3 regions of the Pseudomonas sp. SO81 genome follow, and region 3 is predicted to be linked to each of the others. Evidence: predicted binding sites of a transcription regulator. Region 3 holds the regulator's gene; each other region holds the start of a gene.

Region 1 (4,276 bases), 880 kb from region 3:
CAGGTCTTCCAGCACTTCCTTGTCTTCCTGCATCAGGCTGTCATCCAGGGTGATGCGCTTGACGTCGTGACGACCGGTCATCACCACGCTCACCAGGCCGGCGCCGGACTGGCCGGTGACTTCGGCGTTGGCCAGCTCTTCCTGCATCTTCTGCATTTTTTCCTGCATCTGCTGCGCCTGTTTCATCAGGCCTGCCATGCCGCCTTTCATCATGATGCTGTCCTCAAGTGTTCAAGGGTTCGATGGAGTCGGCGCGGATCGACGCGCCGAACTGTTGGATCATCTGCTGCACCAGCGGGTCGTCGTGGATCGACTGCTCGGCCTGGCGCTGGCGTTCGGCACGCTTGCGCGAAGCGGCCTGGGCCGGGGTTTCCTGCTCCGGACGCACCAGCTCGATACGCAGGTTCAGGGTGCGCCCCAGATGCTGGTTCATCGCGTCGTTCAGACGGCGCTGCTGAGTGGCATTGAACAGCGCGCTGTGCGCCGGGTCCAGGTGCAGCAGCCAGTCGTTGCCATTGGCTTCGATCAGGGTGCAGTTGGCGCCGATGCTGCCGGTCATGCCGGACAGCCCCAGGCGCGGGAACAGGTCGAGCCACTCGGCGGCCAGGCCGGTGGCCGGTTGCGCGGCCGGCAGCGGCTCTGCCACGGCAGCCTCCGGCTGGGCCGGCGCATCGAAATCGTAGTCGAGGCTGTCCGCATCGGGCTCGTAGTAGTCGTAGTCACCGGGTGGCGGCTCGTCGTCATCGTCGGCCTCTACGCTGGCGGCCGGCGCGCTGGCAGCCGTATCGACCACCTGCGCCGCCGACTCGCCCAGCGGCAGCGCCACCGGCGTCTCGGCAGGAGCTTCGACGATAACGGCCTGGGGCACGGTCGGAGCTTGCGCCGGAGCGACCGGCTGGCTCTCCTCGAGCGGAGCTGGCACGGCAGTTTCCCAGGGCACATCGACGGCCACGGCAGGCTCGGCAAGCGCCTCGACCATTGCCGCCGACTCGGCCGGCGGCGCTGCGATCACGGGAGCAGGAGCAGGTACGGGCGCAGGGGCAGCAGCCACCGGAGCCGGAGCCGGAGCCGGAGCCGGAGCCGGAGCCGGAGCCGCGGCAGGCTGGGCGACGGGCGCAGGCTGCGCAACAACCGGAGCAACGATAGCGGCCGGCGCGGCAACGGGGGCTGCGCCGGCCACCGGGGTCTTGTCGGAATCAGCTGTGGCCTTGCTGATCCCCAGATTCTTTAGCGGTGACCTTGGCGCACCATCGGCATCCGCCGGACGGAACGCCAGCATGCGCAGCAGCACCATCTCGAAGCCACCACGCGGGTCCGGCGCCAGCGGCAGGTCGCGGCGGCCGATCAGGCCCATCTGGTAGTAGAACTGCACGTCCTCGGCCGGCAACGCCTGGGCCAAAGCGAGCACCTTGTCGCGGTCGCCCTGACCGTTGTCCACCGCCTCCGGCAGCGCCTGGGCGATGGCCACGCGGTGCAGCACGTTGAGCATTTCCGAGAGCACGCCGTTCCAGTCCGGGCCCTGTTCGGCCAGGTGGCGCACCGCTTCGAGCAGCGCACGGGCATCGCCTTCCAGCAGCGCATGCAGCACGCCGTAGACCTGGCCGTGATCGAGGGTGCCGAGCATCGAGCGCACATCGCTCGCCACTACCTTGCCTTCGCCGAAGGCGATGGCCTGGTCGGTGAGGCTCATGGCATCGCGCATCGATCCATCGGCGGCGCGGCCCAGCAGCCACAGCGCATCTTCCTCGAACGGGATGCTCTCGGCGGTCAGTACATGGGTCAGGTGCTCGACCACCCGCTCCGGCGGCATGTTCTTCAGGGAGAACTGCAGGCAGCGCGAGAGGATGGTGACCGGCAGCTTCTGCGGATCGGTGGTGGCGAGCAGGAACTTGACGTGGGGTGGCGGCTCTTCGAGGGTCTTGAGCAGCGCGTTGAACGAGTGCGTGGAGAGCATGTGCACTTCGTCGATCAGGTAGACCTTGTAGCGCCCGCGGCTCGGTGCGTACTGCACGTTCTCCAGCAGCTCGCGGGTGTCCTCGACCTTGGTGCGGCTCGCGGCGTCGACTTCGATCAGGTCGACGAAGCGGCCTTCGTCGATCTCGCGGCAGACCGAGCAGGTGCCACAAGGCGTGGAGCTGATGCCGGTTTCGCAGTTCAGGCACTTGGCGATGATCCGCGCGATGGTGGTCTTGCCCACGCCGCGGGTACCGGTGAACAGGTAGGCGTGGTGCAGACGCTGGCTGTCCAGGGCGTTGATCAGGGCCTTGAGCACATGGGTCTGGCCAACCATCTCGCGGAAGCTGCGCGGGCGCCATTTACGTGCAAGAACCTGATAACTCATGAAAAACCGTCGCGGCTGGGAAAGCGGAAGTGGCTAATCCTAGCGGAGCACCGGGTAAATTGCATCCGCCGTGGACAGCACCCCTCATCGGAGCGGACTTGTAGAGGTGCGCCTTATCAAATACTGTTTTTATATACAGTATTTTAGCGACACTGCCATGCCCACCCTCCCCACTCCTTCTTCCCGGTGCTTCTCATGAATGCATCGGTCATCGCCCTGGATCGTCTGATCGACGAGCGCCGCGTCTGGAAGGGGCAACCCCAAGGCCAACCCAGCAGCCCGCAACCCAGTGGCCATAGCCGCCTGGACGCCGCCCTGCCCAGCGGCGGTTGGCCAGAGGCGGCGCTCAGCGAAATCCTCCTGCCCAGGCCGGGCCTGGGCGAGCTGCACCTGCTGTGGCCGACCCTGGCGCGCCTGAGCCAGGCCGGCGAGCGCCTGGTCCTGATCGCTCCACCCTTCCTGCCCTACGCGCCGGCCTGGCAGGTGGCCGGTATCGATCTGCACTGCCTGGAGATCGTGCGCACCAACGAGGAAGACGCCCTGTGGGCCGCCGAGCAATGCCTGCGCTCCGGCAGTTGCGGTGCGGTGCTGTGCTGGCCCAGTCAGGCCAGCGACCGCGCCCTGCGCCGCCTGCAGGTAGCCGCCGAAACCGGGCAGACCCTGGGCTTCGCCTATCGTCCGGCCAGTGCCGCCCATAACCCCTCGCCCGCCGCCCTGCGCCTGCTGCTGGAGGGGCCGGCGCAAGTGCGCGTGCTCAAGTGCCGCGGCGGCCTGGCGCCGGCGCGCGCCATCGCGCTCTGAGGCTCGAATGCGCTGGGCCTGCATCCTCCTGCCGCAACTGGCGCTGGACCACGCACTACGCCAGCGCGACGACCCGCAGGCGCCGCTGGCACTGCTCAGCGGGCCGGCCAATCGCCGCGTGCTGCAGGCGCTCAACCCGGCGGCGCGCGAGCTCGGCCTGCGTCCCGGCATGGCGCTGAACGCCGCCCAGCTGCTCAGTCGCGACTTCGCCACTGCCGACTACGACCTGGCCGCCGTGGAGCGTTGCCAGCAGTTCCTCGCCGCCTGGGCCTACCGTTTCAGCTCGCAGGTCAGCCTGCACTACCCGCGCGCCCTGCTGCTGGAGGTGCATTCCAGCCTGGCCCTGCTCGGCCCCTGGCCCCGCCTGGAGCAACGGCTGCGCACGGAGCTGGACGCCCTGGGCTATCGCCATCGCATTGTCCTCGCCCCCAACCCGGCCGCCGCCCGCGCCCTGGCCAATGCCCACGCCGAGCTGGCCGTCAACGAGCGGCAACTGCCCCGGGCCATCGCCCAACTGCCGGTCAACCGCGCCGGCCTGCCCGGCGAGATGGCCGGCGCCCTGGCACGCATGGGCCTGCGCCAGCTGCGCCAGGTCCTGGAGTTGCCGCGCGAAGGCTTGGCCAGGCGCTTTCCATCCCAGCTGCTGGAGCACCTGGACCAGTTGCTCGGCCACCGTCCGCTGGGGCTGGACTTCTACCTGCCGCCCGACGAGTTCAGCACGCGCATCGAGTTGAACTTCGAGGTTGCCTCGCACCAGGCCCTGCTGTTTCCGCTGCGCCGCGCCATGGGTGACCTGGCTGCCTACCTGGCCAGCCGCGACGGTGGCGTGCAGCGCTTCAGCCTGGCCCTGGAGCACCGCAGCGGCGTGGCCACCGAGCTGAAGGTCGGCCTGCTCGCCGCCGAACGCGACGCCGGTCTGCTCTTCGAGCTGACCCGCGTGCGCCTGGAACAGCTGCAACTGCCCGCGCCGGTGCTGGCCCTGGCGCTGACGGCTCGCGACCTGCCGGCCTTCGTACCCGAATGCCGCGAGCTGTTCGATCCACGCCCCCAGCAGAAGCAGAGCTGGGAGCAACTGCGCGAACGCCTGCGCGCCCGTCTCGGCGATGACGCCCTGCATGGCCTCAACGCCCACGC
Region 2 (4,276 bases), 910 kb from region 3:
ACGCCGCCCATGGTCTCGATGCCCAGGGTCAGCGGGGACACGTCGAGCAGCAGCACGTCCTTGACGTCACCGGCCAGCACGGCGCCCTGGATGGCGGCACCGATGGCCACGGCCTCGTCCGGGTTGACGTCCTTGCGCGCTTCCTTGCCGAAGAACTCGGCAACCTTCTGCTGCACCAGCGGCATACGGGTCTGGCCGCCGACCAGGATCACGTCGTCGATCTTGCTGGCGTCAATGCCGGCGTCTTTCAGGGCAATGCGGCACGGCTCGATGGTACGGGCGACCAGATCCTCGACCAGGGCCTCCAGCTTGGCGCGGGAGATCTTCACGTTGAGGTGCTTCGGACCGGTCGCGTCGGCGGTGATGTAAGGCAGGTTGACATCGGTCTGCTGGGACGAGGACAGCTCGATCTTGGCCTTCTCGGCGGCTTCTTTCAGGCGCTGCAGAGCCAGCGGATCGTTCTTCAGATCCATGCCGGACTCTTTCTTGAACTCATCGACGAGGTAGTCGATCAGGCGCATGTCGAAGTCTTCACCACCGAGGAAGGTGTCACCGTTGGTGGCCAGCACTTCGAACTGGTGCTCACCGTCGACTTCGGCGATCTCGATCACCGACACGTCGAAGGTACCGCCACCCAAGTCATACACGATCACGGTGTGGTCGCCCTTGGCCTTGTCCATGCCGTAGGCCAGCGCAGCCGCGGTCGGTTCGTTGATGATGCGCTTGACGTCCAGACCGGCGATGCGGCCGGCGTCTTTGGTGGCCTGGCGCTGGCTATCGTTGAAGTAGGCCGGCACGGTGATCACCGCTTCGGTCACGGCCTCGCCCAGGTAGTCCTCGGCGGTCTTCTTCATTTTCTTCAGCACTTCGGCGCTGATCTGCGGCGGCGCCATGTCCTTGCCGCTGGCCTGCACCCAGGCGTCGCCGTTGCTGGCCTTAACGATCTTGTAGGGAACCAGCTTGATGTCTTTCTGCACGACATCTTCTTCGAAGCGGCGACCGATCAGGCGCTTCACTGCGAACAGGGTGTTGTGCGGGTTGGTCACCGCCTGGCGCTTGGCGGACTGGCCGACCAGAGTCTCGCCGTCGTTGGTGTAGGCGATGATCGAGGGGGTAGTACGCGCGCCCTCGGCGTTCTCGATGACCTTGACGCTGCCGTTTTCCAGGATGGCCACGCAGGAGTTGGTGGTCCCCAGGTCGATACCGATGATTTTGCCCATGTTCAAACTCTCCGAAACTTTGTCGTTAACCGCGGCCTGTCATGCCCGCCGCGTCAGCTATGAATTCGCTTGCTGTAACAGATGGGGGTCGGCCCGATGGATTTCAAGCCTGCTCGTCGATGGAGGGCGGCGGCGCGCTCGGCGCCTTGCTCACCACGACCATGGCCGGGCGCAGCAGGCGACCGTTGAGCAGGTAGCCCTTCTGGAACACCTTGAGCACCGTATTCGGCTCGACATGGGTGCTCTCCTCCATCGCCATGGCCTGATGATGCTCCGGATTGAACGGCGTGCCGTGCGGATCGAGCGCTTCCAGCTGGTAGCGCTTGAGGGTGTCGTGGAACAGCTTGAGGGTCAGCTCCATGCCTTCGCGCACGGCCTTGATCGCCTCGTCGTTGGGATTGGACAGCTCCAGACCGCGCTCCAGGCTGTCGACCACCGGCAGCAGGTCGTTGGCGAACTTCTCCAGGGCGAACTTGTGCGCCTTCTCTACATCCTGCTCGGCGCGGCGGCGCACGTTCTGCAGGTCGGCGGCCACGCGCAGGGACTGATCCTGGGCGGCAGCCAGCTGCTCTTCAAGGATCTGCACGCGGGCGGCCAAGTCGTCGCCGGCGGTCGCCTCGGGGGCCAGTTGCTCTTCCGGGGTTGCCGGGTCCAGGGTCTGTTCGTCTGCCATTGGTTCCTCCTGTCTATACATCGGCGGGTCATGGCCCGCGCTTCTTGCCGCCTATATGGGGGCCGGTCGCACGGTTTCAAGGGTTATTGCCGGGACAAAACAAAACACTGTATAAATAGCCAGCACAAACTTTTGGGAGCGCTCTCCATGCTGGTGCACCTGTCCGTTCACAACTACGCCATCGTCGAACACCTGGATCTGGAGCTGGAACGCGGCATGTCCGTGATCACCGGTGAGACCGGCGCCGGCAAGTCGATCATGCTCGACGCCCTCGGCCTGGCCCTAGGCGATCGCGCCGACAGCGGCGCGGTCCGCCCCGGCGCCGACAAGGCGGACATCCTCGCCAGCTTCGACCTGGAAGACATCGCCGAGGCCCGCGCCTGGCTGGCCGAACGCGACCTGGACCACGACGGCCCGTGCATCCTGCGCCGCGTCATCACCAGCGAAGGCCGCTCGCGCGGCTATATCAACGGCGCGCCCTGCCCGCTCGGCGACCTCAAGGCCCTCGGCGAGCTGCTGATCGACATCCACAGCCAGCACGAGCACCAGTCACTGCTCAAGCCCGACACCCATCGCCGCCTGCTCGACGAATACGCCGGCAGCCAGGAGCTGGCGCGCCAGGTTCACCTGGCCGCTCAGCGCTGGCGCCAGACTCGCCAGGAACTGCAGCGCATGTCCTCGACTGGCGACGAGCAGCGCGCCCGCCACCAGTTGCTCAGCTACCAGCTGGAAGAGCTGGAGAACCTGGGCCTGGGCGACAACGAGCTGGAACGACTGGAGCAGGAACACAAGACCCTGAGCAGCGCCGAACAGCTGCTCGGCGCCTGCCGCCAGGTGCTCGACCTGTGCAGTGAGAGCGACGCCGGCAACGTGCTGTCCGCCCTCACCGCCAGCCTCAACCGCCTCACCGCCTTCAGCAGCCAGCCCGGCGCCCTGGGCGAGGCGACCAACCTGCTGGCCAGTGCGCAGATCCAGGTCGAGGAAGCGGTCGGCGAATTGAATCGCTTCCTCGACCATTTCGACGCCGACCCGCAGCGTCAGCAGTTGCTGGAAGAGCGCCTGGACGCCATCTACAGCCTGGCGCGCAAGCATCGGGTGCAGCCCTTCGAGCTGGCCGAGCTGCAGCAGCGCCTGCTGGAAGAGCTGGAAAGCCTCAACGCCGATGACGAGGCGGTAGAGCGTCTGGGCGAGGAGCTGGCCTCCTACGCTCGCCATTATCAGGAGAAGGCCGCCGAGCTGAGCGCCCTGCGCCAGCAAGCCGCCAGCCGTCTGGCCGAAGCCGTGCAGGTGGAGATGCAGACCCTCGGCATGCCCGGCGGACGCTTCAGCATCGAGCTGCAGGCTGGCAGTGCCGAAGAGCCGCAACCCCACGGCTTGGAGCAGGTGGAATTCCTGGTCAGCGCCAACCCGGGCCAGCCACTGAAGTCGCTGGCCAAGGTCGCCTCGGGCGGCGAACTGTCGCGCATCAGCCTGGCCATCCAGGTGATCACCGCGCAGACCTCGCGGGTACCGACCCTGGTGTTCGACGAAGTGGACGTCGGCATCGGCGGCCCCACCGCCGAAGTGGTCGGCCAGCTGCTACGCCGCCTGGGCGAGCGCGGCCAGGTGCTGACCGTGACCCACCTGCCGCAGGTCGCGGCCCAGGGCCACCATCATCTGTTCGTGCACAAGCAGCGCGACAGCGCCGAGACCCGCACCGCCGTGGCCAACCTGGATACAGCGCAGCGCGTCGAGGAAGTCGCGCGCATGCTCGGCGGCGTCGACCTCACCGAGGAATCCCTGCAGCACGCACGCAAGATGGTCACCAGCGTCCAGAGCTGACACTGCAAGCCGCCCATGAAAAAGGCGCCCCGCGGGGCGCCTTTTTCGTCTGACTCGGTACGCGTTACTTCTTCTTGCGCACGTAGAGCACCAGATTGTGATCGACCAGTTCGAAGCCGTGCTGCTTAACGATCTCTTTCTGCAGCTTCTCGATCTCTGGATCGAAGAACTCGATCACTTCGCCGCTATCGACGCAGACCATGTGGTCGTGGTGCCCGCTGTCGGCCAGCTCGAATACGGCATGGCCGCCGTCGAAGTTGTGGCGCTCGACCAGGCCGGCAGCCTCGAACTGGGTCAGCACGCGGTAGACGGTAGCCAGGCCTACATCTTCGCCGGCCTCCATCAGAGCCTTGTATACGTCTTCCGCACTCATGTGACGCTGGCCGGAAGTGGCCGAGTCGAGCATCTGCAGAATCTTCACGCGCGGCAGGGTGACCTTGAGGCCAGCCTTACGCAGTTCGTTGTTTTCAACCATGGTCAGCTTTCTCGTGGTTGCTGCTTCGCAGCTCCCGTTAATGCGGGTATGATCGGGGTTTAATTTGCCCAGCCAAGATAGTGGAAG
Region 3 (4,276 bases):
CGTCCACCTGCGGGTAGATGACATGGGCAGGCATCACCGCCGCCAGCTGCTGGCTCAGGCGCTGGAACGGGATCAGGTCCCTGGCACGAATCTCGTCCAGGCTGCGCTCATCCACCGGGATGGCCACGTGGGAGTCGGCCTCGGCCCAGCCGTGACCGGGGAAATGCTTGCCGGTGGCGGCCATGCCCGCCGCATCCATGCCGCGGATGAAAGCACCGGCCAGGCGAGTCGCCAGCTCGGCGTCGCCCTCGAAGCTGCGGCTGCCGACCACGGCGCTGCGCTGGTGGTCCAGGTCCAGCACCGGGGCGAAGCTGAGATCCAGGCCCACGGCCAGCACCTCGGTGGCCATCAGCCAACCGCAGTGCTCGGCCAGCTGCTCGGCGTCGTCGTTGTCGGCCAAAGCACGCATGGCCGGCAGACGCACGAAACCGTTGCGCAGGCGCTGCACGCGGCCGCCTTCCTGGTCCACCGCCAGCAGCAGGTCCGGACGCACGGCGCGGATGGAGGCGCACAGCTCGCGCACCTGGCGCGGGTCTTCGATGTTGCGGGCGAACAGGATCAGGCCACCGACTTCCGGCTGGCGCAGGATTCGGCGGTCTTCAGCGGTCAGCCAAGTGCCCTGGATGTCCAGCATCAGGGAGCCGTAGAGAGGTGTAGTCACGAAGAGTCCTTAACAGAGTTCGGCGGTCGCCCACTCGGGGCGCGGCGCCTCGTCGATCAGCACCGCGCAGTGCGGCGGTACACGGGGAAAGAGATCCAGCAGGTCGGCGTTGCGCAGGCGCACGCAGCCGTGGGAAAGCGGCACGCCCATGGGCTGGGTATCCGGCGTGCCATGCAGGTAGATGTAGCGGCGGAAGGTATCGACCTTGCCCAGGCGATTGATGCCCGGTTCACAGCCGCTGAGCCAGAGGATGCGGGTGAGAATCCAGTCGCGGCCTGGGAACTGCGCATCCAGCGCCTCGGACCAGACCTCGCCGGTCCAGCGCCGCCCACGCAGTACCGCGCCGAGCGGCAGGCCGTCACCGATCTTCGCCCGCACCTGATGGCGACCTCGCGGCGTGCAGTTGGAACCACTCTGCTCACCGGCACCATTCAGCGCGGTGGATACGGGCAGGCGCACGATCAGCTGCCCATCGGCGAAGCCGTACAGGCGCTGATCGGCAATGGAGATATGCAGGAAATCGAGCGGGCGCATGGGCCGCTAGCTTAGCCCATCGGCCTGCCCTGGCACAGGGTCAGACGGCCTTGGCGGTGACCGGCGACTTGGTTCTCGGCTTGAATTGGGCGGTGGCCAACGTCTCGTCATTCAGCCCGCTCTCGGCACGCATGCCGGCGGCTAGGAACGGCACCATCAGACGCATCACCTGCTCGATCGAGGTATCCACGCCGAAGTCGTTCTCGGCGATGGCGCGCAGGGCCTTGATACCAGACATGCTGAATGCCGCGGCGCCAAGCATGAAGTGCACGCGCCAGAAGATCTCCAGCGGCGGCAGCTTGGGCGCCACCTCGTTGAGCAGCAGCATGTAGCGGCGGAAGACCTTGCCGTACACCTCTTCCAGATACTTGCGCAGGTGACCCTGGCTCTGGCTGAAGGCCAGGCCAAGCAGGCGCATGAAGATGGACAGGTCGTTGCCACTGCGCGGCTTCACCGCCAGGGCCTGCTCCACCAGCATCTCCAACAGCTCTTCGAGGCTGGCCTTGGCATCCGGCTTGGCCAGGCGACGATCCAGCTCACGCTCGAGACTGATGCAGAACGGCCCGAGGAAGCGTGAGAACACTGCCTGGATCAGCGCCTTCTTGGAGCCGAAGTGATAGTTGACCGCCGCCAGGTTGACCCCGGCCTTGCTGGTAATCAGGCGCAGAGAAGTCTCGGCGAAGCCCTTTTCCGCGAACAGCTGCTCGGCAGCATCCAAAATGCGCTCAACAGTTTCTGATTGAGCCATGACATCCCCACCTGACAAACACTTGTTTGAAACATACGTTTCAGGCTGGCGCCCTGTCAAGTCTGACAAGACCTTTCATGGCTGCTCGGTCACGTATTTAACCATAGGTGAAATAAGGAAAAGCCAGAGCCGCTCCGCTGGACGGCAGAAATGGCCATTTCACCCTCGAAACGACACAGGGGTTGCCAGCACCGAATCACTGTATATAATCACAGCAACTGTATAAACAGACAGACCGCCAGCATGCTCAAACTGACGCCGCGCCAATCCGAAATCCTCGCCTTCATCAAACGCTGCCTGGAAGACAACGGCTATCCGCCAACCCGCGCGGAGATCGCTCAGGAACTGGGCTTCAAGTCGCCCAACGCCGCCGAGGAGCATCTTAAGGCCCTGGCCCGTAAGGGTGCGATCGAGATGACTCCTGGGGCGTCCCGCGGCATTCGCATCCCCGGCTTCGAGCCGGCAGCTGCCGAAGAAGAAGGCCTGCCGGTAATCGGCCGGGTCGCCGCCGGCGCGCCGGTTCTGGCTCAGCAGAACGTCGAAGACTCCTGCAAGATCAATCCGGAGTTCTTCCACCCCAAGGCCGACTATCTGCTGCGCGTACGTGGCATGAGCATGAAGGATATCGGCATCCTCGATGGCGACCTGCTGGCCGTGCACACCACCCGCGAGGCCCGCAACGGCCAGATCGTGGTGGCCCGCATCGATGACGAGGTGACCGTCAAGCGCTTCCAGCGCAATGGCAGCAAGGTCCTGCTGATCGCCGAAAACCCGGAGTTCGCCCCGATCGAGGTGAACCTGGAAGAGCAGGACCTGGTGATCGAAGGTTTGAGTGTCGGCGTCATTCGCCGCTGAGCATTAGGAGAGCTTCATGCAGTTCCCACAGTCGCTGAATCGTTCGCAACTTCCGCTGTTTGAAGCCTTCCTCGGCAATCCACTGACGCCGCTGCTCGACGATGTCGTAGAAAACCCCTGGCTCGACGAACCCGAGCCGTTCAGCGAGCTGCGCCTGTCAGGCTCGCTCGGCAACTGCCGCCATCTGCTGGGGCCGGTGCTGCGCGAGCTCAGCCTGAATCAGGATGCTCGCTGGCTGACCCTGATCGCCCCGCCCGCCTCCCTCACCACGGCTTGGCTGCGCAGCGTCGGCCTCAACCTGGATCGCCTGCTGGTACTGCAACCCAGCACCGGCCAGGAGGCTTTGGATCTTGCTCGCGAAGCACTGCGCCTGGGCCGCAGCCACACCGTAGTGAGCTGGATCGGCCTGCAGCCCAATCAGCGGGCGAGCCTGACCAGCGCCGCACGCCTGGGCAGCGCACAGAGTCTGAATATTCGTCTGGATTAAGGGTTACAGGAGGCGCAGACGGATAGCGCCTTCGAATCAAGCGCCCCTCGCGGGCGCCCGACAATCAATGCAGCACGCGCGGCTGCTCATCCTGCTCGATCTCACCTTCGGCCAGTCGGCCGGCCATCTGCACGCCGACATTGAGCATGGCCTTGGCCACCTCGACATGATGACCCTGCAGGAAGGCCTTGGCATCCGCCGAGAAGTCCAGGGTCACCAGCACTTCCTCATCCTCGGCACGGCGCAGAATGATGCGGCCGTCGGGCAGTTCGACAATTTCGAGGAAGGAAGTGGGCATAACATCGATCTCCTAGCGGGCTGTCAGTGTAACAGCCCTGACTTGCCGGCCCTAGCCTCAGCACTCGCTGAGCGACTCGCGGTAACGCAGCACCAGTTGCTTGAGCTGCTGCCGCCAGCTCTCCAACTCGTCACGGCTCAGGGGGGCAACTTCTTCCTCGACACTGACCGCTGCGATCAATGGCAAGGTCGGATCGACCTTGGCGGTTTTCGGCGCCTGCGGTGGCAGGAACAGCGCGGCGTAGGCGGCCAGTAGGCGGGCGAGCCAGCTTTCCGGCTGCTGGGCAATCTCCACCATTTCCGCCAGCTCGGGAGTCGGAGAAGACTGCAGCACCGCCTGGTTCAGCAGCAGCTCCACACGCGGAGCATTGGCCTCGGCCAGCTTGTAGTAGCCGGCAACCTCATGGCACAGGCCGAGCACCGCTCCGTACAGGTGGAACAGCGCAGCCTCGCGTTCGGCATGGACCAGCGCCTGGGCATTCGCTGCCTCACCGGCTTCGGCCTTGCGCAGACTATCCAGGGCCAGACCGGCGAAGAATATCTTCTGATTGGTACGGGTATAGAGTTCGTGGGCCATGACAATGCCTCGCAAGCGGTGTTGCTGATACTCGGAGATGGGTAGCCGGCGCCCTCACCGGGGCGCGCGACTGCAACGCGATCAGCGCTTGTCTTCCACCTTCCACTTGCCGCCGTC

The links. Region 3 encodes LexA, which represses DNA repair genes until DNA is damaged. Its sites were predicted from a motif close to CTGTNTNNNNANACAG; they were not measured.
Region 1: a site for LexA is predicted at 2,465-2,480, ahead of imuA (translesion DNA synthesis-associated protein ImuA). Genes of this name have one in related genera too.
Region 2: a site for LexA is predicted at 2,001-2,016, ahead of recN (DNA repair protein RecN). Genes of this name have one in related genera too.

Annotation. Positions count from the first base shown of each region.
Region 1 covers NZ_CP126126.1:506,210-510,485, forward strand. The annotation lists gene OH686_RS02340 (YbaB/EbfC family nucleoid-associated protein) at 1-213, opposite strand, end outside; gene dnaX (DNA polymerase III subunit gamma/tau) at 224-2,341, opposite strand; gene imuA (translesion DNA synthesis-associated protein ImuA) at 2,537-3,142, shown strand; gene OH686_RS02355 (Y-family DNA polymerase) at 3,150-4,276, shown strand, end outside.
Region 2 covers NZ_CP126126.1:3,557,625-3,561,900, reverse strand. The annotation lists gene dnaK (molecular chaperone DnaK) at 1-1,220, opposite strand, end outside; gene grpE (nucleotide exchange factor GrpE) at 1,324-1,893, opposite strand; gene recN (DNA repair protein RecN) at 2,041-3,714, shown strand; gene fur (ferric iron uptake transcriptional regulator) at 3,779-4,189, opposite strand.
Region 3 covers NZ_CP126126.1:4,471,636-4,475,911, reverse strand. The annotation lists gene nagZ (beta-N-acetylhexosaminidase) at 1-634, opposite strand, end outside; gene OH686_RS21380 (L,D-transpeptidase) at 671-1,195, opposite strand; gene OH686_RS21375 (TetR/AcrR family transcriptional regulator) at 1,236-1,943, opposite strand; gene lexA (transcriptional repressor LexA) at 2,187-2,798, shown strand; gene sulA (SOS-induced cell division inhibitor SulA) at 2,815-3,285, shown strand; gene OH686_RS21360 (hypothetical protein) at 3,350-3,583, opposite strand; gene OH686_RS21355 (DUF6586 family protein) at 3,641-4,159, opposite strand; gene topA (type I DNA topoisomerase) at 4,241-4,276, opposite strand, start outside.